One region of the Bacillus sp. Marseille-Q1617 genome, then DNA from elsewhere that is predicted to be linked to it. Evidence: a T-box and tRNA genes for the amino acid it is inferred to sense, from the RefSeq annotation. Region 1 holds a T-box; the other regions hold tRNA genes.
The links. The T-box of region 1 lies ahead of argS (arginine--tRNA ligase). A T-box ahead of a tRNA ligase gene usually reads a tRNA of that ligase, here a tRNA-Arg.
Positions count from the first base shown of each region.

Region 2: it has a tRNA-Arg gene. The T-box ahead of argS (arginine--tRNA ligase) is inferred to sense a tRNA for this amino acid. The anticodon was not compared.
Region 3: it has a tRNA-Arg gene. The T-box ahead of argS (arginine--tRNA ligase) is inferred to sense a tRNA for this amino acid. The anticodon was not compared.

Region 1 covers NZ_CAHJXM010000001.1:114,312-124,757, forward strand. The annotation lists gene safA (SafA/ExsA family spore coat assembly protein) at 1-363, opposite strand, end outside; gene HWX64_RS21810 (Lmo0850 family protein) at 530-679, shown strand; gene HWX64_RS00655 (hypothetical protein) at 748-1,029, shown strand; gene HWX64_RS00660 (diacylglycerol kinase family protein) at 1,186-2,088, shown strand; gene HWX64_RS00665 (YqaA family protein) at 2,412-2,993, opposite strand; gene HWX64_RS00670 (hypothetical protein) at 3,134-3,658, shown strand; gene argS (arginine--tRNA ligase) at 3,698-5,386, opposite strand; T-box leader at 5,624-5,830, opposite strand; gene HWX64_RS00680 (FtsW/RodA/SpoVE family cell cycle protein) at 5,886-7,061, opposite strand; gene HWX64_RS00685 (hypothetical protein) at 7,550-8,326, shown strand; gene HWX64_RS00690 (BsuPI-related putative proteinase inhibitor) at 8,494-8,982, opposite strand; gene HWX64_RS00695 (TVP38/TMEM64 family protein) at 9,186-9,842, shown strand; gene HWX64_RS00700 (GNAT family N-acetyltransferase) at 9,880-10,431, opposite strand.
Region 2 covers NZ_CAHJXM010000002.1:704,320-714,765, forward strand. The annotation lists gene HWX64_RS14900 (glycosyltransferase) at 1-1,183, shown strand, start outside; gene HWX64_RS14905 (hypothetical protein) at 1,180-4,410, shown strand; gene HWX64_RS14910 (response regulator transcription factor) at 4,414-4,785, shown strand; gene HWX64_RS14915 (ATP-binding protein) at 4,772-7,633, shown strand; gene clpP (ATP-dependent Clp endopeptidase proteolytic subunit ClpP) at 7,753-8,349, opposite strand; tRNA gene HWX64_RS14925 (tRNA-Arg) at 8,592-8,663, shown strand; gene rpoN (RNA polymerase factor sigma-54) at 8,919-10,241, shown strand; gene HWX64_RS14935 (glutaredoxin family protein) at 10,393-10,446, shown strand, end outside.
Region 3 covers NZ_CAHJXM010000003.1:64,520-74,965, reverse strand. The annotation lists gene lon (endopeptidase La) at 1-563, opposite strand, end outside; gene lonB (ATP-dependent protease LonB) at 705-2,372, opposite strand; gene clpX (ATP-dependent protease ATP-binding subunit ClpX) at 2,641-3,912, opposite strand; gene tig (trigger factor) at 4,506-5,789, opposite strand; gene HWX64_RS17580 (tetratricopeptide repeat protein) at 5,949-6,959, opposite strand; tRNA gene HWX64_RS17575 (tRNA-Arg) at 7,112-7,188, opposite strand; gene HWX64_RS17570 (group I intron-associated PD-(D/E)XK endonuclease) at 7,375-7,788, opposite strand; gene HWX64_RS17565 (metallophosphoesterase family protein) at 8,627-9,130, opposite strand; gene HWX64_RS17560 (XTP/dITP diphosphatase) at 9,146-9,742, opposite strand; gene rph (ribonuclease PH) at 9,758-10,446, opposite strand, start outside.

The sequences.
Region 1 (10,446 bases):
ATCCCTCATATCCCGGGATTTGTAGCGTGCAACTCTGGACAGCTGCCAGTCTAATTGAAGTGGGGCGAGTCCAGCTTTCTGTCTTTCCTGATTTGTAAGATCAATCACTTGTCGTTCAACAGACTTTATTGATTTGATGCTCGGGATATGGATTTTTTGACTTGGATAAATCAAATCCGGGTTAGGAATTTGGGGATTTGCATCAATCAGTTCAGATAAACCAACTTGAAACTTTTTGGAAATTTTCCAAAGAGTGTCTCCTTCCTTAACATGATAAGTTTGGGCTGCTTGAGCCCCTTCGATTCCTGTAAGACTAAAGGCAAGGGACATGGCGACAATGATAATAGCTATTTTTGTTTTCATACGTTTAAAATGTGTATTTCAAGGTGAAATATTCTTAGAAAAAAACAAAAAATAGGATTATTGTTTCATTTATGGGGAATAGGTAAACCATCTAGAATAAAGTGAAACCTTTTTTTATTTCATACGTACAAATAGATAACGAAATTTAATCAAAGAGGTGAATAACGTGGTAAAGGAGAACGATCGCTTTAAGAAAGTGATAACCAAATTATCGAAGGTCGGCGTCAATATCTCTAAAACAAAGTCCAGACGTGAGATTCTACATTCACTAAAGCCATATCAGCCATTACCTAAGACGTTAACTCAGGATTCATAAGAGGTTGGCCACACATATTTCTCTTTTTTTCACGATATACTAAATAGTAGTGAAAAGGAGGGAAAGGTATGGAGAGAGTGATGTTTGATGTCCAGACATTAATGGAAATCAGGAAGAAGGCGGATGAGATTTCATACCGTTGTATGAGTGGGAATCGACCTTCTGATCTTCACAGCCTTAACATGGCATTGGACCAGGTTTCACGTGCACTGGCCATGTTTGCAGAGATGGAAATCCATCGGATGCAGAACACGCATATTGCCTGTGACGGTCAAAGCTATATTAAAGGCCGGCTGCGGATAGCGCATCGATCGATCCTTCCTCAACAAGAAGAATCGAATACAGCATAATAAAGAGGTTGACCCAAGAATAACGAAAGTCTAAACGATATTCATTTATTAGTACCAATGGCTCATTAAAGACTGATCCTTTAAGGGTGATCATTTCATCTTTTTGGGTCAGCCTCTTTTTTTTCGGAAAAATATTCTTATTAAGTTGGTGACGTGATGACTATTTTCTACTCAAAGATATTATTGGTTTGTAATGGAAAAGCAGGTCGCGGAGAGTTGGAAATACAATTGATGGAAGTCACCGCGCCCCTATTGGATATTTGTGATACGTTAACTGTGCATAAGACAAAAGACAAAGGTGATGCTGAAAAAATCTGCCGTGACAAAGGTCACGAATATGATCTTGTCGTCGTATTGGGAGGAGACGGTACAGTACATGAGGCGGTCAATGGTTTAGCACGTCTCTCAGTGAAACCTACGCTCGCGATCCTTCCCGGTGGAACATGTAACGACTTTGCACGCTCCCTGGACATCCCGATGAATATGAGACAAGCCGTGGAAACCATCACTGAATCCCGTCATGAAAGGGATATTGATATTGTCAAAGCAGGCGACCGCTATTTCAGTAATTTCTGGGGGACGGGCTTGGTCTCAAAAGCTAGTGACAATATCGATACAGGATCCAAAAATGTACTTGGAAAGCTCAGTTATTATATCAGTGCTTTTCAATCCATTCAGGATCCTCAGTTATTGAATGTCACCATCACGGCCAACGGCAAGGTATACAGGGAAGAGGTAGTGATGCTGCTCGCAGCAAACGGACGTTCAATCGGTACAAACCCGCTGCCTGCCAGCATCAACCTTGAAGACGGATTGATTGATATTTACTTGGTGAAAAAATCGGGCTTTCCCTTACTGAAGGAATTTTTCATGCTAAGAAGTACAGGGGAAGTAAGTGACCCTTCCAATGACATTATCCATATCCAGGCTCCTGAGGCAGACATCCAATTAGAAGATATAGAAAAGGTGGATATGGACGGAGAGCTTTATGAAGAACAGAACCAAACGTTGGAAGTGCTGAAGCACCATTTGCGATTGATTGTAGGGGGAAATAAATAAGAGAGTATTGGGGTTGCCCAATACTCTCTTTTTCTTGGAAGGAGGCTTATCAAGCCGCCTCCGCTTTTGATTCGTCCAGCTCCGGCGGCTAGCCCCTCGAGGTCATAAGCTAAATGGTCCAAGAAGGCAAAGAACGCCTTCCCGGCCCATTCATCTTATGCTTGTCGGGGCTGAGCAAGCCGCCTCCGCTTTTGATCGTCCAGCTCCGGCGGCTAGAGGCTCGAGGTCATAAGTCAAAAACCCCAAAAAGGCAAAAGAACGCCTTTCCGGGGTTTTTGACTTATGCTTGTCGCCTCTGGGCAATCCGCCTCCGCTTTTGAGGTTTAAACTGTATGTTTTTTCTTCCTGATGATCAGGTAGATGATGTAAGCTAGTATTAAGACTCCGCCTGCTGCGAGTGTGAGCATAGTGAAGTTTTCTTCGATGAACGGTTTTGCTTTGGCACCAAGAGCTAAAATGATCGCTCCTTCAAGGAAGAAGCGGATGCCTCGTCCGATAATCGACCAAATGACAAGAACTCGTATTTTCACCCCGGACACACCGGCAAAGATGGTAAAAATTTTATAAGGAACGGGTGTTAGACCCGCAATCAGCAATGCCATTGGACCGTATTTCATAAAATATTCTTCTACCTTCTGAATTCTTTGTTCAGAGAATAGATAGACCAATATCGGACGTCCGAGCTTTTTACCGATCCACCAGCCAAATAACGCACCGATGACTGAAGCAATGGTAGTATATAAGGCATAAAGCAGGGCATTTTCCGGGTTGGCAATGGCAAGTGGTATTAATAGAACATCCGGCGGGATCGGGAAGAAGGATGAATCGGCAAACGATACAAGAATAAGTCCCCAAATCCCATAATCCAGCAGCCAGGCTTCAAAAGAGTGAAGTAATTCAGACATAAGATATCTCCTTTATCATCTTGCAATATAGTCAATCGTCATCTTGTTTTAAATAACATAAGAAAGTATATCATTTTTTAAGTGGAGCGTCATGAAATATCTGTTTGATCACCATCCCAAGGGAGAATGGGGGAGGAAGTATGAAGAGAGTTGCTGCTGCAGTCGCACTTTTAGCGTTTTTGTTCGGTTTTCCTTTAAACGGTATAGCCTGCAAATGTGCAGATAGAAGCCCCGATCTATTGTATGAAGAAGCTGATGCGGTATTCAGAGGAAAAGTAGTGGACCTAAAGGAAGACTCTACCATTGGTGCCGTTGAAGTGACGGAGATTTGGAAAGGAACTAATAAGAGCGCTGTATATGTATACACCGATCAATCTTCCTGCGGTTTTCATTTTAAAGTAAACAAAGAGTACGTATTTTATGCTGATAAGGATAAAGGAAATTACCTGATTACAGCATGCAGCGGTACTTTTCCAATGGATGTAAAAGTAGAGGAAGAAAGGTCCCTTGGAAAAGGAATTCCCCCTTCTCAACAAGTCACTCTAGAGGAACTGGATGAAGGAGTGACTGTAAAGAAGTGGGGAATGGTTGGTTTGGTTGGTATAGTACTAGTGTTTTTTGTGATTTTGCTGATTCGTATTGAAAAGAGAGTGAAAAAGAGTTAAGTCATTTCTCGGGAAATAATGACAAGATTTTCAGGATTTCTACATTTCGTCGAGCGAGCCGATACCTAAGATGTTCAGTCCTTGCGCTAAAACCGACGCAACGATGTAGACAAGTGTTAAACGAGATTCTTGTTTTGGATCTTCATGGATGATCTTTGTATTTCCATAGTAGCTGTTAAACGACTTGGCAAGTTCAAGCAGATATTTAGCAAGGATGGAAGGAGAATAGTTCTTCCATGACCTTTCCACCGTTTCAGGAAATAATCTAATCTGTTTGATTACTTCCCAGCTGGCTGAGTCGTTCAGACCATCAAACGCTAAAGGCGAGGGGGCTCCCGCTTTTCTCAAGATCGATTTTGCCCTTGCATGCGTGTACTGCAAATAAGGGCCGGTTTCTCCTTCGAAGGTGAGCATATGTTCGAGGGAGAACTCTATATCGTTCATTCGGTCATTTTTCACATCATGGAAGATCACAGCCCCAACCCCGACATCCCGTGCAACTTCTGCTGCCTCTTTAAGATCGGGGTTTTTCTTCTTGATGTTTTCCCCTGCCATATTGATTGCTTCCTGAAGCACTTCTTCAAGTAAGATGACGCGGCCTTTACGAGTCGACATTTTCTTACCGTCCTTCAGGTAGAGGCCAAATGGAATGTGCTTCATGGCATTTGCCCAATCGAATCCCAGCTTTTCAAGCACCCCTTTCACTTGTTTGAAGTGGACGGTTTGTTCCTGTCCCACTACATACAGTGCTTCATCAAATGAGTATTCACGCTGACGGTATAGGGCGGCTGCCAAGTCTCTTGTAGCATAGAGGGTGGCCCCGTCCGTTTTTTTGATTAAACAAGGAGGGAGCGTTTCATCTTCCATCCTTACGACTTTTGCACCTTGAGAGGTTTCGAGAAGTTGGTGATTTTCAAGCAGTTCAACGACTTCTTCCATCTTGTCATTAAAGAAAGCTTCACCATTATATGAATCGAATTCCACTCCAAGCAGGGAATAGATGGTCTTAAATGCTTCGAGTGATTCATTTTTGAACCATCTCCAAAGCGTTGTGATCTCTTCATCTCCATCTTCGAGAAGTTTAAAGGCTTTTCGTCCTTCATCTTCGAGGGAAGGGTCTTGAACGGCTTCCTCGTGAAATTTTTTATATAGGGTAAACAATTCAGCAATCGGGTTTTCTTTTACCTTCTCCTCATCGCCCCATCTTTTGAATGCAACGATCAGCTTCCCGAACTGGGTGCCCCAATCACCGATATAGTTGATTTTTACTGTTTCATACCCGCATTTTTCTGCTAAATTGGCTATCGCATTTCCAATCACAGTGGAGCGGAGGTGGCCCATGGAAAAAGGCTTTGCAATGTTGGGTGATGACATGTCTAATACAATGGTTTTGTCTTTCCCGAATGAATGGGAACCGTAATGAACTCCTTGCTCAAGGACGGAAGAAACGATTTCCTTCCCAGTGAGTATGGGATCAAATCGTACATTCACATAAGGCCCCACCGCTTCCACATTGTTAAACATAGGGGAATGGAGTGACTGGGCTATTTCTGAAGCAATCACTCCAGGAGCTTTTCTCCATTCCTTTGCTAATCTGAAACAGGGGAAAGCAAGGTCGCCCAGATGGGCATGCTTCGGTGTTTCGATTAACGTATAAATTTCTTCTTCGGACCAAGAAGAAAGAACTTGGAAATTTATTTCTTTGGCTAATACTTTCTTTAAATCCATCGTTTCCACCTCCGAATAATAATTGGTTCTGTTAAAGTTTAGGGTTAGTTTAACTAGTTCTAGCTGTTGATTGGAGTGCAAGACGTAGACTCCTGCGGGAGAAGTGGCCAATGTGAGACCCCGCAGGAGCGGAGCGACGAGGAGGCTCACGGGTCACCCGCGGAAAGCGAAGTCTTGCACGGAAATCAACAGCGGTGATTAACAAAGGAAAAAATAAAAAAGCCCGTCTCTATTAAATATAGAGACGAGTTATAGCTCGCGGTACCACTCTTTTTCCCGAAGGGCGCTTATAGATTAACGGTTTTTAGCCGGTCTTTCCCTAATGATTTTCAAGAAAGACTTCTCAGAAGTGCGGTTCATTCCGGGTTTCACACCAGGCTTCCACCAACCCTGGCTCGCTATAGGGATCCACGTCAGAATTACTCTCTTCATCGTCGAATATCCTGTATATGATTAGATATTATTTTACACATATTGGAGATAAATACAACACTTATTGTTAAGAATCTTCTGAAGAGAACATATATGTTTTATGATGGAATCTCATACTGAATACAATTCCGAGAGCCAGCATATTTCCCATCAAGGAACTTCCCCCGTAACTAATGAACGGAAGCGGAATTCCCGTGATCGGCAGTAATTGAATCGTCATTCCGATGTTTTGGAAAACGTGGAATGTAATCATAGAGATAATTCCTGCGCATACATAGGCATTGAAAGGTTCTTTCGTATCCAAGGCTGTCTTGGTCAAGTGGTAGATTAACAGGAAAAATAAGCTGATGACGACACTTGCGCCGATGAATCCATATTCCTCACCGATGACACTGAAGATGAAATCGGTGTGGTTTTCAGGGATATATACTTCTCCGTCGCTATAGCCTTTTCCGAAGATCTGTCCGGATCCAATGGCATTCAAGGAGTTGATCAAGTGGAACCCTTCCAATTTGGAGTAGTTATAAGGGTCGAGCCAGGCATAAATCCGTCCAAATTGATAAGGTTCGAAACCTGTGTACTTTTCCAAGAATTCAGGAGCCCAAATCACGAGTGATAAGAGGATGCCCCCGACCACTCCGAGAAAGGCATAGATAGGAACGATCAGTTTCCACGTAATCCCTGAAACTAAGATAATACCTGTCATGATGGCTAAAATAACAAGGGATGTCCCAAGGTCTGGCTGCTTCATGATAAAAGCAAGGGGGACAAGGGTGGTAAAGCCGATCTTCAATAATAGTTGAAAGTCTGTCTGTAATGTTTTCCGGGTGGTGACTTCATTATGGTTCGTAATCACCCGGGCAAGAGCAAGAATCAGAAATGTCTTCATGAATTCTGAAGGCTGGATGGAACCGAGAGGCCCCAGCATGAACCAGCTTTTGGCTCCATTTCTATATGGTGCAATGCTTTCCGGTGAAATCAGCAGTACAAGCAGCAGGAGGATCCCCGCGCCGTACATATACCAGGCAAGGCGCTTATATTGTTCTGAATCGAAGAATAACGCACCTGCGATAATAATTCCCCCGACAACATACCAAAAAGCTTGTCGAATAACAAAATTTGTTCCATATTGACCTGAGGTTTGAGCACTGCTTATTCCAAGGGCACTGACGATAAAGAACATCATCAATAAAAAGACAAGACCCCAGTCAAATTTATCAGCAAAACGCTGGCGAGTTTCCATAATCATTTCACCTGAATTTCGTAAGATTTCACATTCCTAGTCTAATAGAAACGAAGGAAAATTTCTACTGGCTGCCATCCTGTTTTCCCTTCTTTTTCAACTCCTTATATGGAATGTTCGTTAACAAAGAAGAATTTGTTAAGGTATGTAATAAATGTTTTTCCATATATTACATGACCATTCTTGGAAGTCAAACCAGAAAGTCCCGATTTCAAATGTAACATTTCCTCTACTATTTAGCTAGAATAGTCACATCTGTAAAAAACAAGCATTTCTACACTATAGTGAAGGCTCATGTGCATTCTCTCTAACTGTATCCTATATAGTTTGGCAGGCATAATAAGTTTCTGTTCCTGTCAAATGACTTTTTTCGACAATTTCCTGCGACTTTTGTCATCATTTTGAAATGAAATAGAAAAGAACGATATCCTTATTTCTTTGCTAAAATAGATACATTAGATACGCATCGTGGAAATCAGATGGAGGGAATGTTTTTGAAGAACAAGCAAACAAAAGATATCATCTATGTGCATAAAAATATAGATCGGCAATATGTTGTTTCCTACGGGATTAATTTTCAGGAATTTGCTTTGAATACACCGCAGCCTCTGAAGAACCTGCTGTTGATCAAACATCAGTATGAGCATGGGGCCTTTAACATTCACACTCATCTTGAATATGTTGAACAGGAAGAAATGAACAAAATCATTCATGACAATGTGGACAGCTATGGTGACTTCTGCTGGATCGATTTCGACGAAGAAGCGGGTGTCAATGAATTAAACGGACAGGAAATTGCAGAGCTGCTCTATATGGGTCATCTGAAACAGCCGCTGGATGCCCCGTTTTATTCGAAATTGAATAACCGATACGCTTACCTCTCACACGACGATGGCTGGTTTAATAAAATTTATTACCGCGACTTTGATGATTTTTATCAACTATTAGGTTCAACGGTAGCGGCGAAGTTGGGAAGTGTCAAAGGCGGAAAAGGGTTATTCGGCATGAAAAAGGAAAAGCAGTATCCGGATGTCGGTACTCAAATCATCACTTCGTTTAAGGAAAAAATAAAAGAAGGGATGATCATTTCCATCGAGAAGGCCATTGTAAGCAGAGGGAAGATAGAAATCCCGATCTGGGTCATCGGAGACTATTTCAATATGGATGAAATGATAGAAGACTATCAACAATTCAGCAAATCCCCTGCAAATGGTTTGCTTGTTTTTGATCGTAAAACAAAGAGCTGGAGTTCCTCGATCCGTTAGGCAGGCACATGGGGAAAAAGCGGGGAATAAAGTATAGGGATGAAATCCGGGGCCACAGCCAGTTTACCCTATATCCCATCCTGAATAAGAGAAGGATTAATCTGCGTAAAGGACTTCATCAACCTTAGGTGTTGAATGAACTTCTTTACTTGGATTAATCCTTTTTATTATGGAACAAGAATGTCCTCAACCACTTTGTACTGACTTTCTCCCTTGGCTGTCAGCCATACTGTCAGTTTGTATGAACCGCTTTCAAGCTTGGGCAGAACGAGATTCCGGGAAAATTCCTCTCCTTGCTTCAGCGTGATTTCTTGAATGGCCTGCGTATACATCTTGTTTTCAGAATCCCGGTAAACGACAGCTCCATCCTTATCTCTTACTTCGAAGTCGATTGTTTGACCGGACGAAAACACAAAGGTCTTTTCTTTTTCTGTCTGATTTTTAATCTTGTACTCATAGACGGGCTGGCCGTTTTTTTCCTCTTGCTTGATTAAAGAAGGTTCCATGCTGCCTGCAACAATTCCTTTCTCTGATTGATTTGAATCAGGGGTGCCGCTTGTCTCTGTCTCGTTTTGTTCCGGTTCCTGGGAGGTTCCGCATCCGGCTAAACCGCCAAGGACGAGTGCCCCTGTCAGTGCAATGATCAGCTTCTTCATGTCCTATCACCTCTATTCTATTAGACTTCAGAAGATCAGAAAAGTTTCACTACTTTGTACCTTATTATAAAAGTAAGAACAATCACCCAGAAAATAGCCGATTGAACGGTAGAGTTGGTTTTATAGGGAGAGGGCAGTACAATGGAAGAAAGTAAACACTCGGCAGATAAAATAAACGCCTGAAAAGGATGGGAGGTAAGGCAATGAAGAAAAAAGAAATAATCAAGATGCTTGGATTCTTTGCCCTGCTTCTTATCCTTATTTGGGTCAGCCGCAGCTTTTGGGAGGTAAGACCGCACGACATAAGAGATTGGATCGTGTCGTTTGGATTGTGGGCACCTGTCGTTTTCATTCTTATCTTAACGTTCCGTCCGTTGGTGCTGTTTCCCACATCCATCTTTTCAATCGCGGCCGGGTTGGCATTTGGCCCTTACAACGGGATTGTTTTCATATTCATCGGAGCACTTGGAGGTGCAACTGTTGCGTATGCGGCTTCAAGCTTCCTTGGAATGACGATTTGGAGAAAGCCCTCTCCCAAAATGAATGCAGTCCGTGAAAAAATGACCGAGAATAGCTTCTTTTATATACTGATTCTCCGTTTGCTGCCGTTTTTGAATTTTGATCTGGTCAGTTATATAGCGGGTGCCGGAAAAGTACGCTACTTTCCTTACATTGCTGCCACCGCCATCGGGATCATCCCCGGGACGATCGGATTTGTTTTTTTCGGTTCCGGATTGAGCGGGGAAGACCGGATGCATCTCTATGTGGCTGTAGCAATGTTTATCATCCTTTCACTGCTTGTTTTCTTCACGAGAAAGAAATTGAAGATGTGGTTTGGCGATTCGAAGGATGATCAATAAAGAAGGGAGGAGGCCGGCACCATTGTCCTCCTCTTTTTTAATGGTTTGGTTTTTGATCCCATTCTTCCCGGATCATGCCCATCCTGATCGAGTCATAATAAATCCCATCGTAATATCTGCATTTTCTCATCCTTCCTTCAAGCTTCATGCCGATTTTTTCAGCTGCTCTCATCATCCGCTCATTACCGGACCAAGTGGTGATGCCGACCCTGCCGATCTCCTTCGTTTCAAATAGATGATCGACCCACAGGGATAAAGCCTCAGTCCCAAAGCCCCCATTCCAATAGGAAGGGTCATAAATGATAATGCCCGCTTCGAGCCACCTTGTCGGTTCATATTCCCAGTAGTAGCCTACGGTTCCGATGATTTTACCTTGTACTTCGATGATCCGCTGGTGGTCACTGTTTTTATCGATATTGGTAAGGAAAGAGCGTCTGTATTCTTCGAAAGGCAGTTGTTTGTGTTCGAAATAGGGGGCGTCCCACTTTTTCCACTGAGGTGACGCTTCTTTATGTATGTAATTCCATAGCGATTCGAGATCACTTTCTTCTATTTTTCTAAGGGTTACCCTTTGATTGGTTGAGTTCAAGATGTCGCACTCCTT
Region 2 (10,446 bases), on a different contig from region 1:
CATGGCCACTGTCCGGTCTTTACTCAGCATTGAATACCCTGAATATGAAATCATCATCATCAATGATGGATCGACAGATGACTCTCTCGAAAAGCTCATTGATTCTTTTCAACTTGTAAAAATAAAGTGGGTCATCCGCCAGCAATTGAAAACGAAGCAGGTAAAGGGTGTCTATCAATCAAAGGTCTATAAGAACCTCCTCGTCGTGGATAAGGAGAATGGAGGGAAGGCAGATGCCTTGAATGCAGGGATCAATGTGTCCAACTATCCTTATTTCTGTTCGATTGACGGCGATTCTGTCCTGGAGCGAACTGCTTTTCTGAAGGTGATGAAGCCGATTGTCGAATCCGACGGTGAGGTCATTGCTTCAGGCGGAAGCATCCGCATTGCGAATGGCTGCGAAATTGAAAGCGGGGAAATCGTTAAAGTCGGGTTATCGCGTTCACCTATCGTCGTGATGCAGGTGATCGAGTATTTACGGGCTTTTCTGATGGGCAGAATCGGCTTGAGCCGTCATAACCTCCTCCTCATCGTTTCTGGGGCGTTCGGCGTTTTCTCAAAGCGCTGGGTCGTGGAAGCCGGTGGATATTCGCATACAGTGGGCGAAGATATGGAGCTTGTCGTGCGGCTGCACCGCTATGTAAAAGAGCAGGAAGTAAATAAGAAAATCGTTTATGTGCCGGATCCCGTGAGCTGGACCGAAGCACCGGAGTCATTAAAGTATCTGCGCAGGCAGCGGAGAAGGTGGCACAGGGGGCTGTTTGAAAGTCTATGGATTCACCGCAGGCTGATCTTCAATCCGAAATATGGTTCCATCGGAATGGTATCAATCCCATATTTCCTTATTATTGAATTTTTAGGTCCCGTGGTCGAGTTGATGGGGTATTTAGTGATGATTCTTTCCTTATTCTTAGGAGGGGTCTATCTTGAATTCGCCATTCTATTATTCTTGCTGTCTGTCATCTACGGTTCCATCCTTTCTATGGCTTCCGTGCTCCTTGAAGAGTGGACCATAAGGAAGTATCCAAAGGCATCGGATATCATCCGGCTATTCTTCTATTCACTTACAGAAACGCTCTGGTACCGTCCGTTGACGGTTCTGTGGCGCTGTGAAGGGATCCTTGACGTACTGAGGAGAAAGACAGGCTGGGGCGAAATGGCGAGAAAAGGAGTATCAAAATGACAAAGCTGAAATTATACGGATTCCTCTTATTCATTGCAGGAATTGTGCTCGTTATTTCCTCACCATTCTGGCTCTGGCAGCTGAAGGATAGTCGGGAGCTAGACTTCCTGATCATAGATAAGACCGTACCTGACGAGACATACCGTGAGCATAAAGGATTGGTTTGGCTGTTGAATCAGCAAAAATACTCAAAATCGGACGGCATGCCATATGAGCTGAATGAAGATTATATCGGATTCGTCCCGAATGCCGGCGGACATTCAGATACGAAAGACCTGCCGTCTTCACTCGAAAGCTACGATGCTGTTTATGTAGCGGATACGTATGGTGTATATAAAGAAGACCTCGACAATGAAAATATTTCCGGGGAGCGCTCTTCAAAAGTATACGGCGGCTTGACCAATGATGATATGGATGCTTTAAAGGAAATGGCAATGAAAGACGGTAAGACCCTCATTGCTGAATTCAACTCGATGGCGCATCCGACGACGGAAGAGACCCGTCAATCCTTTTATTCCCTGTTTAACTTAGAGTGGTCAGGCTGGATCGGACGGTATTTTCCTGACCTTAAAAGCAGTGAAGTTCCTCAATGGGTTCTAGAAAACTATGAGAATCAGTACGGGAAATCCTTTACGTTTACGGGACCTGGATATGTTTTGGTGGATAAAAACGACAGGCTGGTCATTCTCGATAAGGATGATATCGGAAAAGAAGGCGTTGTCTTTTCCACGACGTCTGAAGGAGAAAAACAGTTCGGGGAAAACATGAGTGTCCCCTACTCCTATTGGTTTGATATCGTTGAACCGATCAATGAAGAAGACGTCCTGGCCAACTACACTTTATCCCTTTCAAAAAGCGGAAAGAAGAAGTTGAAAGCCCTTCACCTTCCGGAAACGTTCCCTGCCGTTGTTCACGGGGATAACCGGGTGTATGAAACCTATTATTTCAGCGGGGATTATGCCGACCATCCGGACGTTCCGAATCTCTACCAGACGACAGGATTTTCAACATGGAGAAAATGGACGGAAGCTTCAAATCCGGACAACTCTTCTGCCTTCTACTGGAAAGCGTATGTCCCGATGATGACAAGCATCCTGGAACGAATTCATAAAGAAAAGAATCGGGAAATGATGCAGGGGAATATCCAGATCAAATCCAAAGATGATGTGAAGCTGGCAGGTAAAGCCGGTTCTGACTATATTCAAATCAATCAAAATGGAAAATGGGAAGACCTGCTTATAAAAGGAGTCAATATGGGGATTGCGAAGCCCGGTTCATTCCCGGGTGAAACAGCCATAACCAAAGAGGAATACGTAAGGTGGTTCAAGCAGATCGGCGCCATGAACGCAAATGCATTGCGTGTCTACACGATTCATCCACCGGCATTCTATGAAGCGTTCTACGAATATAATCAAATGGCAGAAGATCCTCTTTACCTATTCCACGGTGTGTGGGTGAATGAAGAAATCTTTTTGGAGACGAACGATGCCTTCGCCAAGGAAAATACAGACGAATTCCGTGCTGAAATAAAGCGCATAATCGACCTGGTCCACGGGCAAGCAGAGCTTCCTGCAAGAAAGGGCCACGCATCCGGGGCTTACACCTATGATATTTCTCCATATGTGCTCGGCTGGATCTTCGGGGTGGAGTGGGATCCTGAAGTCGTTCTTTCAACAAATGAAAAACATAAAGGCTTGGAAGACTTCCAAGGTGAGTACTTGTCTACGGAAGAGGCAGAACCGTTTGAAATATGGCTTGCAGAAATGATGAATGAAGGAATTGCTTATGAAACGGAAACTTACAAGTGGCAGCGCCCTGTCAGTTTCACGAACTGGGTGACGACAGATCTGCTCCATCATCCAAGCGAACCATCAGAAAAAGAAGACTTGGTCTCGGTGGACCCTAATGTCATGAAGGGTACCGGTAATCTGCATACAGGTCTGTTTGCCTCCTATCATATCTATCCATATTATCCGGATTTCCTTAATTATGAACCGGAGTACGTCAATTATGTCGATCACCGCGGTGAGAAAAATAATTATGCCGGTTATCTGAATGACATGAAGAAGGCCCATTCCATGCCGCTGTTGGTAGCGGAATTCGGTGTCCCGGGCTCACGCGGCCATACTCACCGAAACGTATACGGATGGGATCAGGGACATCATTCAGAAAAAGAGCAAGGCGAGATCAACCGCCGATTATTCGAAGATATGGTGGAAGAGGGAGCGGCAGGCGGACTTGTCTTCACCTGGCAGGACGAGTGGTTCAAGCGAACATGGAACACAATGGACTATGACAATCCTGATAGACGTCCGTACTGGTCGAATGCCCAGACGAATGAGCAGCAGTTCGGGCTTTTGAGCTTCGACCCCGGCCCGGACGAAACATCGAGGATCCATGTGGACGGACGCACAGGGGATTGGCAGCTGAAGGGAGTGGATCCTGCATTTACGGACGGCAGCCGCTCGATGTATGTCACAAGTGATGAACGCTACTTGTATGTGAGGGTGGATACCGATGAGATCACTGAACGGAAAGACACCTATCTTTTATTTGATACAGTGGATGCGCAGGGACAGTCTTCACTCCCCGGGGATGCTGATGTGAAAACATCCGGCGTGGACTTTGCCCTCCATATTCAAGGAGTGGAAAAGGCCCGGCTATTAGTGGATAGCTACTATGATACGTTTTATTATCATTACGGTGAAGTCCTCGACATGATTCCGCGCGAGGAGTATGCGGCCAAGAAAGATAATGGAAATTTTCATCCGATCCGGCTTACGTTGAATAAAGAATTAAATATAGACGGGAGGGTGATCCCGTTTGAATCCTATGAAACTGGCACATTGACATTCGGGACGGCAAATCCGGATGATCCGGATTACGACTCTCTCACAGACATCAGTGTCAGCCCTTCAAAGGACAGCTATGAAATACGGATACCTTGGCAGCTTCTGAATATCAAGGATCCAAGCCAGAAAGAGGCGATGGGAGATGTGTGGAAAAACGGGCTGGATTCGACAAGGACAATTGATGGCATCAACATCGGTCTATACGAAACGGATGGAAATCACACATTTTCCTATCCAAAACAAAGAGCAAACAACCTGAATCCGGCTGGATATTATCATTACTCGTGGGAAACCTGGGACCAGCCTGCATTTCATGAAAGATTGAAACAGTCATATTACGAAATGAAGAAGGCTTTTGATGAAGGAGAGGACTAAACCATGGCGAAAATCTTAATTGCCGAAGATGAAGAAGTGTTGAGGATGCTGGTCGTCGATACACTGGAGGATGAAGGGCATGAGCTCCATGAAGCAGCGGATGGCCGGGAAGCCATCACGAGCATCATGGAAAATGACTATGACCTGATCCTCCTCGACTATATGATGCCTTTATATACCGGACTTGAAGTCATCGAAAAGGTACGGAACATCCCGGAGAAAAAGGACGTGAAGATCATGATGGTATCGGCGAAAAGCCAGCAGGCGGATAAAGAACGCGTATTGCAGTCCGGTGCAGATTATTTTATTGCGAAACCATACAGTCCGATGGAACTGGTTCAGCGGATCGAGGATATCCTGAATGAAGAGGATTAAGGGATTTTTCCAAACAAGTCTGCGGAATCAATTCATCGGCGTGATGAGCAGCTTCATCCTCATTTTCCTGATCGGGGCAGCCTGTTTGTTTCTTTACAATCAATACATTACGGATGAATATCAAGCGGAACGGGAAAAACTCAATGAAAAAGAAGCAGTGGCTGAACAGCTGAACAGGGCATTCAGCAAAGCATTCTTTGATGCCCGGGGCTACATTGCATTTGGGAGGCTGGAGCTGAAAGAAAGCATCTACCGGCAGGAAATCGTCATCGAGAATATCATCGAGAAATTCAGGACGCTTGCGATCGAACCGGATGATCAATCCTTCATCAAGGATGTAGAAGAATTCTCTGATTACTATTTCAGGCAAATCGTCGCAAATGCCATTTTAAATTACGATAACGGGGACATTGAAGCGGTAAAAAAAGCATCGGCTGACGGCGGAACCGCCACTGTTGACACATTTCAAAACCAGATGAATGATTATAAGGATTCGCTAGAGGAAAAGAGTGATGAGGCATATGAAGAGGTGAAACGCAAGGAATCTCTCAGCCAGGGAGCCTTTGTTCTATTCATTTTCCTTATGCTGCTGGTATTGATGAGGATCATGAGGATGCTTGCCAAACAGATTGGGTCACCACTCAATCAGGTTGCAACGGCAGCCGAACAGATTGCCGAGGATGAAACATACCAGCGCTGGTCTTTTGAAAACAATCGCAAGGACGAAATCGGGAAGGTTTCGCGGGCATTTGAAAAAATGATCCATCGAATTCAATTGAAGGAAGAAGATCTGCTGGCCCAGAATGAGGAGCTGGTCGCCCAGCAGGATGAGCTTGAGTCACAGCAGTCGAAGCTTGAGCATCTGCTTACGGTTGCCAAACTTCGCGAGCAGCAGCTCGAGCGGCGCAATGAATTCATAAACGGGATTTCCCGTTCCCTCAACAAGCAGGAAGTGCTTGATAGTATTGTAGACACGATGTGCGACGTCATGGATGCCTCGCGAGGCATGATAGTCCTCCTGGATGAGCAGAAGTCGCGTGCATCATGCGGGATATCTGAAACGGGAGTGGGGCAGTTTGTAAATTATATGTATAACGGACTGCATCAGCGTTTATTTCAGAAGAAGGAGCCTTTTTCGATTAAACGTGAGCTTATAGAGGCAGAAAAGGGCTACCATCTTGAAACGATGTATTCCTATGATCTTTTCATCCCGATTTTATCATTGAATAAAGAAGTCGAAGCCATCATGGTCTTCAGCCGTTTCGGCCAAGATTTTAACTCAGAGGAACTCAAAGAATACAGGAGTCTCAGCAAACAGGTTTCCATCTCCCTTCAAAAAATCCATCTGTTTGAAGAGTCGGAAAAAGACCGTCATATGAATCAGGATATCCTGAATAACATCCAGGAAGGCATCCAGCTTGTCGATAACGACGGGAACAGCATGCTGATGAATACGAAATTATCAAAAATCATCAAAGGTGAGCTGTGCGCCCTGCAGCAGGCTCCGTATCCAGAGTGGAAAAGAGCACTTTTAGATCAAGTTGAAAATGAAAAAGGGCTGAACCGATATTATGAAATGGTCATTGAAGGGGAAAAAGCCGGCAGACACCTCCATACGTACCATCTCCAAGATGGAAGGACCGTCTACCAGGTATACTCGGAGGCCCTATACCGAGGTGATGAGAAAGTCGGGACCATCTTCGTGCACCGCGACATCACAAAAGAATTTGAAGTGGATCAGATGAAATCGGAATTCGTCTCCACCGTCAGCCATGAACTTCGAACGCCGTTATCAAGTGTCCTCGGCTTCACTGAATTGATGCTGACCAGAGACTTGAAGCCCGAAAGAACGAAGAAGTATCTGACAACCATCTATCAGGAAGCGAAACGATTGACCTCGCTTATCAATGATTTTCTCGATGTCCAGAGAATGGAGTCCGGCAGGCAGACCTTTGATAAACGGTACGAAGACATCGTCCCGATCATTCAAAATGTCATCAATACCCAAAAGATCAATGTCCCCCATCATACATTCACGATTGAGAAAGATACGGATTGTACGATGGTGCTCGGCGATAAAGATAAATTATCCCAGGCCTTTACGAACCTGATCAGCAATGCCATCAAGTATTCTCCTGACGGAGGGAATATCACGGCACGCGTTTATGAAAAACAGGATAAGGTGTTCATCAATATCATCGATGAAGGACTCGGTATCCCGGATGATGCCTTTCCTAAGTTGTTCACGAAATTCTACAGGGTCGATAATTCAGACCGCAGAAGAATTGGCGGCACAGGACTGGGTCTGACGATCGTGAAGGAAATCATCGAGAATCATGACGGCAGTATCAGGGTCGCTTCTGAAATCGGGAAGGGAAGCACATTCACCATCAGTCTGCCGATGGTGACGCTGCAAACCTTCAAGGAGGAAGAATCAAGCGGGGACGGCATGACGATCACTGTCATAGAAGATGACATCAATCTCGCATCGTTATTGACGACAGAGCTTTCCGGCAGCGGATTCCAGGTGCAGCACGCGAAATCCGGAGAAGACGCGATTGAAAAAATCCATGAGCATAGACCGGATGCCATCGTCCTGGATATCATGCTCGAAGGAGCCTTGTCGGGCTGGGACGTCCTTCAAACCCTAAAAGCAAATAAAGAGCTGTGTGACATCCCGATCATCATTTCTTCCGCACTGGACGAAAAAGAAAAAGGCATCACACTGGGGGCAGTCGATTACCTTGTGAAACCCTATCATCCAAGTGAACTATCAAAAACCATCCTGCATCTGCTCCTGAAAAGCGGGAGGAATGGGGAAGTGCTCATACCGTTTAAAGACGAATAACCACTTGAAGGCCCGTCCCAGACTGCGTTAACGCATTAGCGCAGCGAGGGACGGGCCTTTGGTTTTCATGAAAAAACCCCGGCGGCCAAAGCCGACGGGGCAGACTCTTCAAAAGAGTATTATTTTGTATTCATTTCATTGCGAGTGATGATGCGGTCGATCAAACCGTATTCTTTCGCACGTTCAGCAGTCATGAAGTTGTCGCGGTCCGTATCTTTTGCGATGACTTCAAGAGGCTGGCCAGTGCGGTCTGCAAGGATCTGGTTCAGTTTTTCACGAAGGAATAGGATGCGCTTTGCAGCGATCTCGATTTCCGTCGCCTGACCTTGTGCTCCGCCAAGCGGCTGATGGATCATCACTTCTGCATTTGGAAGGGCAAGACGCTTGCCTTCAGCACCTGCTGCAAGAAGGAATGCTCCCATTGAAGCGGCCATACCGATACAGATCGTCTGTACATCAGGCTTGATGTATTGGATCGTATCATAGATTGCCATACCTGCCGTGATGCTTCCGCCAGGAGAGTTGATGTAGATGGAGATATCTTTCTCCGGATTTTCAGACTCCAGGAATAGAAGTTGTGCTACAATGGAGTTCGCCACATTATCATCGATGGCGCTTCCAAGCATGATGACACGGTCCTTCAACAGACGAGAATAGATGTCGTATGCGCGCTCGCCGCGGTTCGTTTGTTCAATAACTGTAGGAATTAAGTTCATCCTTCGTTCCTCCTTAAAGTACACTTTTTTATTTGTATTTAATACATATTCACTTTGTACTGTAATCATACACTGTTGGTCAATAAAGGTCAAACCTGACGCATCAGCGATTCTTACACTATGTAATCCTTTCTACATCATACCCATCCATTCCTTTTTTAAACAGAGAAAACGTATTGCAATCCTGAAAAAAGTACCTTATAATATACTTTCGTACGATAGTTTTTCACAACCAACTACATGCCCTCGTGGTGCAACGGATAGCACGTAAGATTCCGGTTCTTAAAATGGGGGTTCGATTCCCTCCGAGGGCGTACCAAAATACCGCAGCGTTTTTATAACGCTGCGGTATTTTTTTGTCTTCAGTTGTATCACCGCTCAACTTCCTCCCCGCGGAAAGCAAGTGCCTGGAGCACAAAGGAACCGTCAATGTTAGTTATACGCGCATGATTAAAAGGTATCTTCCTCCTACTAAATTCATAGAATTCTATAAAACAACCAGTCTTCCAAACAATTCCCATTAACGAAAGCCCCGTTTTCATGTAAAATGAAGGGAGGAGGTTAGAAGGATGAATTTGAACACAGGATTATGGCAAAAACAGCAAATGAAGCTTCAAATGACACAACAGCTCTCTCAAGCCATCACCCTCCTCCAATATTCCACGATGGAACTGAATGCTTTCCTTGAAACGAAAGCATTGGAGAATCCCCTCATACAATTAGAAGACCCCGTCATGGACATTCCCGATCGAGGAGAGTCGTATCAAAATAAAGGCAAAGATCCGATAGATTTCACAGAGTTTCTATCAGTCTCGAAGAATACGCTTGATGAACATCTTTTTCTTCAACTAGATTTGAAATCGCTTTCTAAAATAGACTTGAAAGTCATGAAAGAACTGTTTTACAGCTTGGATGATAACGGATACTTGCAAATCGAGACGGAGAATTTCCTCTCCCGGAACCATCTGCCATTGTCTCAGCTGGAACACTATATAGGCATGCTGCAGGAATTGGAACCTGCCGGAATTGGAGCACGTTCCCTGCAGGAGTGCATTTCCCTCCAACTAAGAAGAAAGCGATCTTCGGGATTGGCCCTGACAATCGTGGAGGATCATTTTGATGATTTTGCGGCGAAAAAGTGGAAGGGAATGGCGAAAGAATTAAATGTGGAACTGAAAGACATTCAGAAAGCCGCTGATCTCATCAAGCAATGCAATCCGCGTCCGGGCGCCCTATACAGCGACGGGCCGTCTCATTATATCGCACCGGAATTAGTAGTGAACGTGTTGGACGACAAGACGGTTACCGTCTCATTATTTGACGGTACAACACTCAAAGTGATCTATAATGATGAGTACAAGGTTTTTCTTGAGCATCATTCCGATAAGGAAGTCGGCAGTTATCTAAGGGAGAAAGAACAGGAATTCCATTGGCTGCTGCAAAGCTTGCAGCAGCGCAAACAGACCATTGTAAAAGTAGGGAAATTGATCGTCGAAAAGCAGAAATCCTTCTTCCTGGATGGACCGGCCGGCCTTCAGCCCCTTACATTAAAAGAAGTAGCCGAAGAAGCCGGAGTCCATGAATCCACGATCAGCCGTGCGGTGAAAGGGAAGTATATGCAAACGCCTTATGGCATCTTTGAAATGAAGTACTTCTTCAGTGCCGCCATCAAGTCGCTCCATTCAGAAGACAGCGGGGCAGCTTCCTCCACGACGATCAAAAATGAAATCCAGCGCCTGGTGGACGAAGAAGATAAGAAGAAACCGCTGTCCGATCAGAAAATCGTCAACATGCTGATTGATAAAGGATACGACGTCTCGCGCAGGACCATCGCAAAATATCGGGATCAGCTCGGGATATCTTCTTCGACAATGAGGAAGCGGTATGAATGATAAATAATGATGGAAACTGGTACAACGCCCACACCATTTCCACCAAACCGGCATATATAGTATTATCAGTTGTACCTGGTACAAACACCCTGAATTGTACCAGGTACAATGTATAAAATCTGGCAAAATCACTAAACGGAGGACAACCCCAATGAACCCAGTCATCTTCTACACCAGAAACCAATGCCACCTCTGCACCGACGCG
Region 3 (10,446 bases), on a different contig from region 1:
TTGATATCCAGCGTTTCCAGCACAGATTGCTTTTCCTTCATTTTCAAAGGCAGATGCGAAGCGACGATATCGGCAAGCCTGCCTGGTTCATCTATATCAGAGACCGTCGAATATGTTTCTGCCGATACTTTCTTCGATAACTTTATGTATTGCTCGAAATAATTCAAGAGTGTTCTCATCAATGCATCCGTTTCGGATTCTTTCTCGACAGGATCATGAAGCTCTTCCACTTCTACTTCATAATACTCTTCTTCCTCTGTGAATGCGGCAATCGAAGCACGATTCAACCCTTCCACAAGAACCCGGATCGTCCCGTTAGGCAGCTTAAGCATCTGCTTTACCTTGGTCAGTGTTCCCATCTCATAAAAATCTTCTTGTTCAGGTTCATCTATATTCATATCTTTTTGGGTTGTTAAGAAAATTAAATGGTTATCCATCATGGCTTTTTCCAAAGCCTGTACGGAGCGCTCACGTCCTACATCTAAATGCAAGACCATTGTCGGATATACGAGTAAGCCTCTTAATGGAAGGAGGGGAACCGTTATTTTATTTTGCTTTGCCAAATCTAACACCTCCAAAATTAGGCTCTTAGCCTTTGTACAATTCTAACTTATTTACTAGGTAGTGTCTATTAAATAGGTACGTCACAAGGCACATTATACTCAAAGACAAACCGATTCGGATAGACCCGAATCGGCCATAGTCTATACGCTTTTCTTATTCGATTCGTTTAACAATGCTGTCTCGCTTGTGCTTAATTGATCTTTCAGTAAAGCCAGATCCAGCACTTCCTTCAAGTGTTTAACCGGAATGACTTCAATTCCTTCGATTTCATTCATCATGGATTGCTGATTTTCATCTGGAATGATTGCGACCTCGGCACCTGCTAATTTCGCCGCTTTCACCTTCGGATAAACTCCTCCGACAGGTTTAACAAATCCATGGATACTGATCTCCCCGGTCAAAGCAAGATTGTGTTTGATCGGTATTCGGTAAATGGCCGAGTAAATACCGAGTGCCATCGCGATTCCAGCAGATGGTCCATCCACAGGGATCCCACCCGGAAAGTTCACGTGTATATCATATTGATCGGCCGGAACCCCCATAGAGCGAAGGACGGTGATGACATTTTCAATCGATCCTTTTGCCATACTTTTGCGGCGGATGGATTTACTCCGATCCCCGATGCTTTCTTCTTCTACGATACCAGTCACATTGATTTGTCCTTTTTCCTGTGCAGGAATAACGGTCACTTCGATTTCCAGCAGCGACCCGGTATTCGGACCCGTTACAGCCAATCCGTTCACAACCCCGATTGTTGCCTCTTCATTCTTGATTTTCTTTTCATAGCGCGGTGTCAACTGACTGGACTGAATGATCCATTCCAGTTCATGATCATACATTTCATTTCTATTTTCATTGATGGCAACCCCTGCTGCTATCTGAACCATATTGACTGCTTCACGTCCGTTACGGGAATAAGAGGCAAGGGTATTCAGACCTTTATCACTGATTTTCATATTGATTTTATCCACTGCCCGCGCAGCCACCTTCTTTACTTCTTCCTGCTCAAGCTCCCTGAAAAACACTTCCATGCAGCGTGAACGAATCGCAGGAGGAATTTCATTTGGAGTCCGGGTAGTGGCCCCGATCAATCTGAAGTCGGCTGGAAGGCCATTTTTGAAGATATCATGTATATGTGTGGGTATCTGATGATTCTCTTCGTTATAATAAGCACTTTCCAGGAAAACTTTTCTGTCTTCCAATACTTTTAATAGTTTATTCATTTGAATAGGGTGTAATTCTCCTATTTCATCAATAAATAGTACACCGCCATGTGCATTCGTTACCGCTCCTTGCTTCGGCTGCGGGATCCCGGCCTGCCCCATGGCACCGGCACCTTGATAGATGGGATCATGGACAGAACCGATTAAAGGATCGGCAATGCCTCTTTCATCAAACCGGGCAGTGGTAGCATCCAATTCCACAAATACTGCACTTGATTTGAAAGGGGATTTAACATTCTTTTTGGCTTCTTCCAACACCAGGCGGGCAGCTGCCGTTTTCCCAACCCCCGGAGGGCCATAGATAATCACATGCTGGGGATTCGGGCTGCACAGGGCTGCCTTCAATGCTTTTATTCCATCTTCCTGCCCGATGATATCATCAAAGCTCGTCGGTCTTACCTTTTCAGCCAGGGGCTCTGTAAGAGAGATGGATCTCATTTTTCTCAGTTCTTCCATTTCCTTTTTCGATTCACGGTCGATGGTCACTTTTTGATTACGTTGATTTTTGAGAAGGTTCCAGAAGTACAATCCAATGATGATTCCGAAGAACAATTGGATAAATAATGCGATGCTAGTAAAGCTCATTCGTCTCCCTCCAAGTAGATACAAGTTGTTACGGGTTAGTATCTCCTTGAGGTTGTGGGAATAAACAAAAAAATTTATGACTTAAGGCTGAGAAAAATGCATTATCGTTTCTACAAAGTCCGTTGATTTCCGCTCAACTCCGTACTACTATTTATACATCGAGTATAACTCACTAATTTTTTTGTTATTTCTCATTTATTTAACAGGAAATTATAAATACATAAAACAAAGCCCGGAATGATAAATCATTCCGGGCTTTGAGAAGCTATTAAGCAGATGTTTTTTCTTCGTTTGGATCGATGACTGTGCCGTCTTCGAGTACGAGCTGTGGAGATGCATCTTCAAGAATCGTTTCTTTTGTGATGATACATTTTTTGATATCGTCACGTGAAGGAAGATCGAACATCACATCAAGCATCATCGTTTCGATGATGGAGCGAAGTCCGCGGGCACCCGTTTTTCGCTCGATTGCTTTCTTCGAGATTTCAAGAAGGGCATCCTCTGTGAATTCCAATTCCACATCATCGAGTTCAAGCATTTTTTGATATTGTTTCACCAATGCATTTTTAGGCTTCGTCAAGATCTCAACCAATGCCTCTTCATCAAGCGGCTCAAGACTTGAAATGACCGGAAGACGCCCGATGAATTCAGGGATCAGACCGAATTTCAATAAGTCTTCTGGTACCACTTTGGATAGAAGTGACTTATCTTCTTTTACTTCAGCATTTTTAGGATCGGAACCGAATCCAATGACCTTCTGGCCAAGGCGGCGTTTGATGATTTGCTCGATCCCATCAAAGGCACCTCCGCAAATGAACAGGACATTCGACGTATCGATTTGAATGAATTCCTGATGAGGATGCTTACGTCCGCCTTGTGGAGGCACGCTCGCAACTGTCCCTTCAAGAATTTTCAATAACGCCTGCTGTACACCTTCTCCTGATACATCTCTTGTGATGGAAGGATTTTCTGATTTTCTTGCCACTTTATCGATTTCATCAATGTAGATGATGCCTTTTTCGGCTTTTTCCACATCATAATCGGCAGCTTGAATCAGCTTTAAGAGGATGTTTTCAACATCTTCACCTACATAACCTGCTTCCGTAAGGGATGTAGCATCCGCAATTGCGAATGGAACATTAAGGATGCGGGCAAGTGTTTGAGCAAGTAAGGTTTTACCACTTCCTGTAGGCCCGATCATCGCAATGTTACTTTTAGACAATTCTACATCATCCACTTTGCTGCTTGAGTTGATTCGTTTGTAATGATTGTAAACAGCAACGGCAAGAGATTTTTTAGCCTGATCCTGTCCGATGACGTATTCGTCGAGGATTTCACGGATTTCCTTTGGTTTTGGAACATCCTTAAACTCAACTTCTTCTTCGGTACCGAGTTCTTCCTCTACGATTTCAGTGCAAAGCTCGATACATTCATCACATATATAAACACCTGGTCCTGCTACTAATTTACGCACTTGATCTTGCGTTTTTCCACAAAAAGAACATTTTAATTGTCCTTTTTCATCATTAAATTTAAACAATGCATTTCACCCCTTCATAAATACTGCTTCAATCAATCATAAATTGATTATGGACGACCGAGTACTTGCTTCTTCTCACCACTAAGTTATGTATTGCATTTTAGCACAGTATATGTTTGTAAAAAAATTATACGATTCTTAAGAATCATCTTATTATGTATCGGACATTTTAGCAAATATTTTACTTAGATGTTTTTATGTATTGGTCAGTAAAAGAAGAGTTGCAAGTATGTTTTTGAAAATTTGTCCCTGCTATTAAGGTTTATCCATATTTGCAGGTTATTATTCTCTTACTGTGTGTGAAAAAAATTTTGTCCTTCTAATGCCGCTTTTGATTTCCGTGCAGGACTTCGCTTTCCGCGGGTGACCCGTGAGCCTCCTCGGCTTTGCCTGCGGGGTCTCACTTTGGCCACTTCTCCCGCAGGAGTCTTCGTCCTGCACTCCAATCAAAAGCTAGTAAGGCTAAATAACAATCAGATGCTTCAAAATATGTTATGTATGAAATACACCTTATTTTATCTCATACTATCTAAAGATGACTTCTTTTAATTGTACAAAACAAGGCGCGAATCGCGCCTTGTTTCTATTTATTATTATGCTTCTTTGCTGTTATCAACAAGAAATTCTACTGCTTTGCGTACTTTCAGGTCCGCTTTGAGTGTGTCAAGTCCGCCTAGGGCTTGCTTGATGTTGTCAGCAGACATGTTGTACTGTTCAGCCATTTTACTTACTTCTTCTTCTGCTTCTTCATCAGTCACTTCAAGATTTTCAGCTGCAGCGATTGCTTCTAACGTAAGGTTCGTGCGTACGCGCTTGCCTGCATCTTCTGTCATTTGACCGCGAAGATCTTCTTCTGTTTGACCAGAGAATTGGAAGTATAGGTCAAGGTTCATACCTTGCATTTGAAGACGTTGACCGAATTCCTGCATCATACGGTCTACTTCGCTGTTTACCATTACTTCAGGGATTTCAACTTCTGCATTTTCAGAAGCTTTTTCTACAAGCGTTTCACGAACTGCAGTTTCAGCTTCGTTCTTCTTGGATTCTTGAAGACGCTTTTCGATTTTTTCTTTTAGCTCTGCTAATGTTTCAACTTCTTCATCAGCATCTTTCGCGAATTCATCGTCCAACGCTGGAAGTTCTTTTGTTTTGATTTCGTGAATTTTCACTTTGAATGTTGCAGCTTTTCCTGCAAGCTCAGCAGCATGGTATTCTTCAGGGAATGTAACTTCTACTTCCTTCTCTTCACCCGCAGCCGCTCCGACTAATTGCTCTTCGAATCCAGGGATGAATTGTCCTGAACCAAGTTCTAGAGAATAGTTTTCAGCTTGTCCGCCTTCGAATGCTTCACCGTCAACGAATCCTTCGAAATCCATTGTTACTGTGTCGCCTTCTTCAGCTTTTCCATCTTCTTTCACAACAAGCTCAGCTTGCTTTTCTTGAAGTGAAGTAAGTTCAGCTTCTACGTCTTCAGCAGTTACTTCAGTATCCACTTTTTCTACTTCAAGACCTTTGTAGTCTCCAAGTTTCACTTCAGGCTTTACTTGTACTTTCGCAGTGAAGATCAACTCTTTGCCTTTTTCCATTTGCTCCACATCGATTTCCGGACGATCGATTGGCTCGATGCCAGTTTCTTCGATAGCTTGTGCATAAGCTTCTGGTAAGATGAAGTCTAATGCATCTTGGTAAAGAGATTCTACACCGAAGCGCTTTTCGAACATACCGCGAGGCATTTTTCCTTTACGGAATCCTGGTACATTGACTTGCTTTACAACTTTTTTGAACGCAGCGTCTAAACCTTCGTTTACTTTCGCAGCTTCTACTTCAATTGTAAGTACTCCTTGGTTACCTTCTTGCTTTTCCCATTTTGCAGACATACTGTTCCCTCCAACAATCTATATTTGATTCTAATTTTTTACGCATAGTAGTAGATAGTCCTGTGTGAATCTAGCACTATCATCGTAAATATATAAAAATCTATTCTATTGCAACCATTATATTATAACATACAGCCTCATTCTTTCAACAGAGAGCATTTAAATTATCGGTGAAGAAATTTCCTCTAGCTCTTTCAGCTGCGCAAGCAGGCTTCGGCGTTCCTCACTTTCCTCGATTTCCCCCTTCAATTCCTCCTGGTGGATCGTGTCGGCAAACATTTCCGCTGTATAGTACGCATACACGATGGAAGCACTGTGAGGGCTCCCCTGCAGTTCCAAAGGATACAGAAGGAAAGAATGCCTTTTTACCAATTCGAGGGCATGTTGATATAAGGTTGGATTCCGCTGTGATAATAGGTCTTCAAGCTCTTCTGATACTTCCATAAAAAAGTCTGTTTCAAATACATCCTGCAGGGAGGATGGAGTGACCGGCACCTCTTTATTCAGCTTCGTTATTAAAATCTCCTTATCATATCCATGTTCACGTAATACATTCAGAATCATGGACTGCAGAAAAGGATGAGAATCCCTGTCCCCTAAATAAGAAAGGAGCTCAGGCAGATAAGGACGGATATTTTGATGGACCAACTGAGCTGCAATCAGGGTCTGTTCCTCGAGGCTCTTATCTCTCAAGATGGAAGTCACCGGACTGTCAGCAGTTCTTTTCGTCTCGATATCGGGTTCTTTTCCATCTCTTACCTTTTCACTGAAGTGCAGAAGCTTCTTGAAATGCTCTTCCTTTTCAATGGGCACCTCTTTTTCGTCAAAAAGTGCGTGTATCGTATCAATCACGTCTTGATGCTGATGAAGCTGGATGAGGATCATCAGGTACATATCGACCACCTCGAAATACTCCCCGATCCCTTCAAGAAGCATTTCTTTGCAGATGACTTTTGCTTCATCATATTGTTTATTTTCATAAAGGGAAAGTACCAACGCCGTGTTGATATCAGGATTCTTCGGATCCATTTCATACGCTTGAGTCAAAAGGTCGGCCGATTCCTGAATATCGCCGTTTTCAAGGGACTGAACCCCTTTTTCAAGGAGCCTCTCCTTCAATCCCGGAAATTGCAGGATCTTTCCTTTTTCCTCATTGTTTTTCTTTGTCATGTTTTGTCCCCGCCTATACGTATTAAAGATGGTAATAGTGTAGCATGAGAGGTTGGAGAAAACAAAGATTATAAGGAGCCGCTCTATACTTCAATAATATGAAGAACGAAAAAAAGCCTGCCGATTGGCAGACTCGATGTATGTAGGTTCAATGGCGTCCCAGGAGAGATTCGAACTCCCGACCTACAGTTTAGGAAACTGTTGCTCTATCCTGCTGAGCTACTGGGACATAGTCTATTAAACAGGATAACTCAGTGTCTGTAAGTTATCAAGCAATATATTTATAAAAAAGAATACTCCCACAGGCTGATTATTAAAATTCATTGGTAAGAGTTCAATGTCAGAAGCACCTTTTGAGTCGCTGGCTGTGATCGGTACTATATCTTCACTGCTACAAGTTAGACATTTGTATTTTCTATGGAATATCACGATAATCCAAAGCATAATGAATATGTTCTTTTTGATTATTCTTCGGGACATCCACCCTTAAAGTCAGTGATTTCAGAAAGGATTTCGGGTCAAAGTAATAGCATTCATCTGTTTGAGGACAATATATACAATAGATATCAATCTCGTCTTTATTAACTTCTTTAGATTTAACACCTTTAGCAGTTGAATAATTAGAGCGAAATCTCACTTCCAGTGTCCCTTTACTATTAAGGTCTCTGTATTTCACTTGAACCCTTTTAAACACCCCACCTTTATAGACAACGATGTCGAACGGTGCATGTTCAGTTGCGGGATTAAGGATCATATATCCTTTTTGAAATAAGTCAACTTGAGCCTTTAATATCCCTAAATCCCCTTTGTCTTTTGTGTGATGGTTCATCATTAATCACCTCACAGAAGATTTTGGCATCTTCGGTATTAGCTTTTGCATAACTTGTTGTCCATTCTAATTCTACAGGTTTCTGTTTCCCTAATAAAGCTCAAATATTTGAAAGCTTCTGGGACATTATCTAATTTCAAACTTTTTGTTTTCTTCTTAATTAAAAAGGATTGCATTATACAAATTTAAAAAGGGATACCGGCACATTTTAATTATCTGTGTCAGTATCCCTTATCTGTTCAAAACCCTGTTAAACCAAGGTATGTATGTAATGATAATGGCGTCCCAGGAGAGATTCGAACTCCCGACCGACGGCTTAGCTTACCACTATGACTTTCGGCACCAGCTTGGAGTCGCTGTTTGTGGTCTGGACTATATCTTCACCGTTTCAGGTGCGACACGTGTAGTCTCTACGGAACCTCACGATGCTATAAGCATAATACAGAATTTCTACCGTTATACCATTCGAAATTCTTTCACCAGTTGGTCGTAAGTTTCCTCGGTATTACCATCAGCATTACCTGTTAAGGCTTCACCGATATAGTGTCGTCCACTCTATAGGTTTCTGTTTCCCTAATAGAGGCTCCTATACTTGAAGGCCGTTGCTCTATCCTGCTGAGCTACTGGGACATGTTTTGTTAAGGACAATATTTATTATATTCACATAGCATAAAGAAGTCAATACATTTTCAAAAAAAGTTTTCTAGAATACTGTTAACCTGATCGCTAACTTCTCTACCAATTTATTATATCCTTTGTCTTCCTGTTTGAAAAGCAAAAGAACCCTCTAAATAGAAGGTTCTTTAAATGATCGTTCATATGCATTTAAAATCAATTTCTAAAGCGTGAACTCCTGCTCCTCAACCACTTCATGATCATGAGCCAAAAACTGCACCTTGACCATCTCTTCCGAAGCCTCCACCAAAGCATATGTCCGCTCCTGTCTTCCACGGGGCAGCAAAATGCTTCCTGGATTTAAAAACAGCGTCCCGCCCGCCATTTCCGCTCCGAGTGTATGCGAATGTCCGAAGAAGACAAATTTAGCACCGGCTTCCTCTGCTCTGTAGCGAAGTTTCATCAATGACATTTTGATGCCGTACAAATGGCCGTGTGTAATGATAATGGTGTCTCCATCTAATTCTTCTATCAAATCATCCGGTAGACGGGCATCCATATCACAGTTTCCGCGAACCGCTAAATAGTTTGACAGTGCTTCATCATCGGCACTTAGTTCTGAGTCACCGCAATGGATCATCGCGTTTACTTCACCATCATATTTCTCAGCCAGTTCTGTAATTTCCTTTTTCGAACCGTGGCTGTCGCTGACAACTAAAAGCTTCATGATTTCCTCACCCTCTTAAACGAAATCTGTAATCATTGCTCCCAATTTTTTCAGAGCGCTGCCCCGGTGACTGATGCTGCTCTTTTCTTCCGGTGAGAGTTCCGCCATCGATTTCCCAAGGGATGGAACAAAGAAAATCGGATCATAACCAAATCCATTTGTCCCTCGTCTTTCCTGAAGGATCTGTCCTTCACAGGTGCCGTTTACTGTGCGTGTTTCCACTTCTGGACCTGCAATGGCAAGTACACAGTGAAACCTTGCGCTCCTGTCGCCATTAGGAACATCTTTCAATTCCCCGAGCACCTTGTCTATGTTGGCTTCATCGCTTTTTTCTTCCCCGGCATAACGGGCGGAATAAACTCCCGGCCTGCCATCCAGTGCATCAATTGCCAAACCTGAATCGTCAGCAATCACCAGTACACCCAATTCTTTCGCTACTGTTTCAGCTTTCAATATGGCATTTTCCTCAAAAGTCGTTCCCGTTTCTTCAACATCCTCTATATGAGGCAAGTCTAGTAATGTTTGTACCTCATATCCATAGGGAGCAAACATATTTTGAAATTCCTTTGCTTTTCCCTTGTTTTTTGTCGCAATAATTACACTTCTAGTCATAACTGTGTCATCCCTTTATCGAATTCTTTGCGCCAATTCGCCAAGCGCACTTTTTTGCATTTCGAATAGTTCCTGGATTCCAACTTGACCCAGCTCCAGCATTTCATGCAGCTGGTTCATGGTGAAAGTAGCTTCTTCTCCTGTTCCCTGGAGTTCTACAAATTCCCCTTCTCCGGTCATGATGATATTCATATCCACCAGGGCTTTACTGTCTTCAATATAATTAAGGTCGAGCACCGAGCCGTGATCCTCTATGATACCTACGCTCGTTGCAGCTAAATAGCTCTTAAGGGGAAAACGTGAAATTTTCTTATTATCCTGTAATTTTCCAAGTGCCAGGGCCATTGCCACAAAGGCTCCTGTAATGGACGCGGTCCTTGTACCGCCGTCCGCCTGAATGACATCACAATCGATCCAGATCGTACGCTCCCCAATGGCGTCCAAGTCAACAACCGCGCGTAAAGCACGTCCGATCAAACGTTGGATTTCCATCGTTCTGCCGGAAATCTTCCCTTTGGAAGATTCACGGATATTTCTTGTTTCGGTGGCTCTCGGCAGCATGGAATACTCTGCTGTGATCCATCCTTTACCGCTATTTCTCATAAAAGGAGGTACGCGTTCTTCGATACTTGCGTTACAAATCACTTTTGTATTTCCTACCGTGATCAGCACAGACCCTTCCGGATGCATGACATATCCTGTTT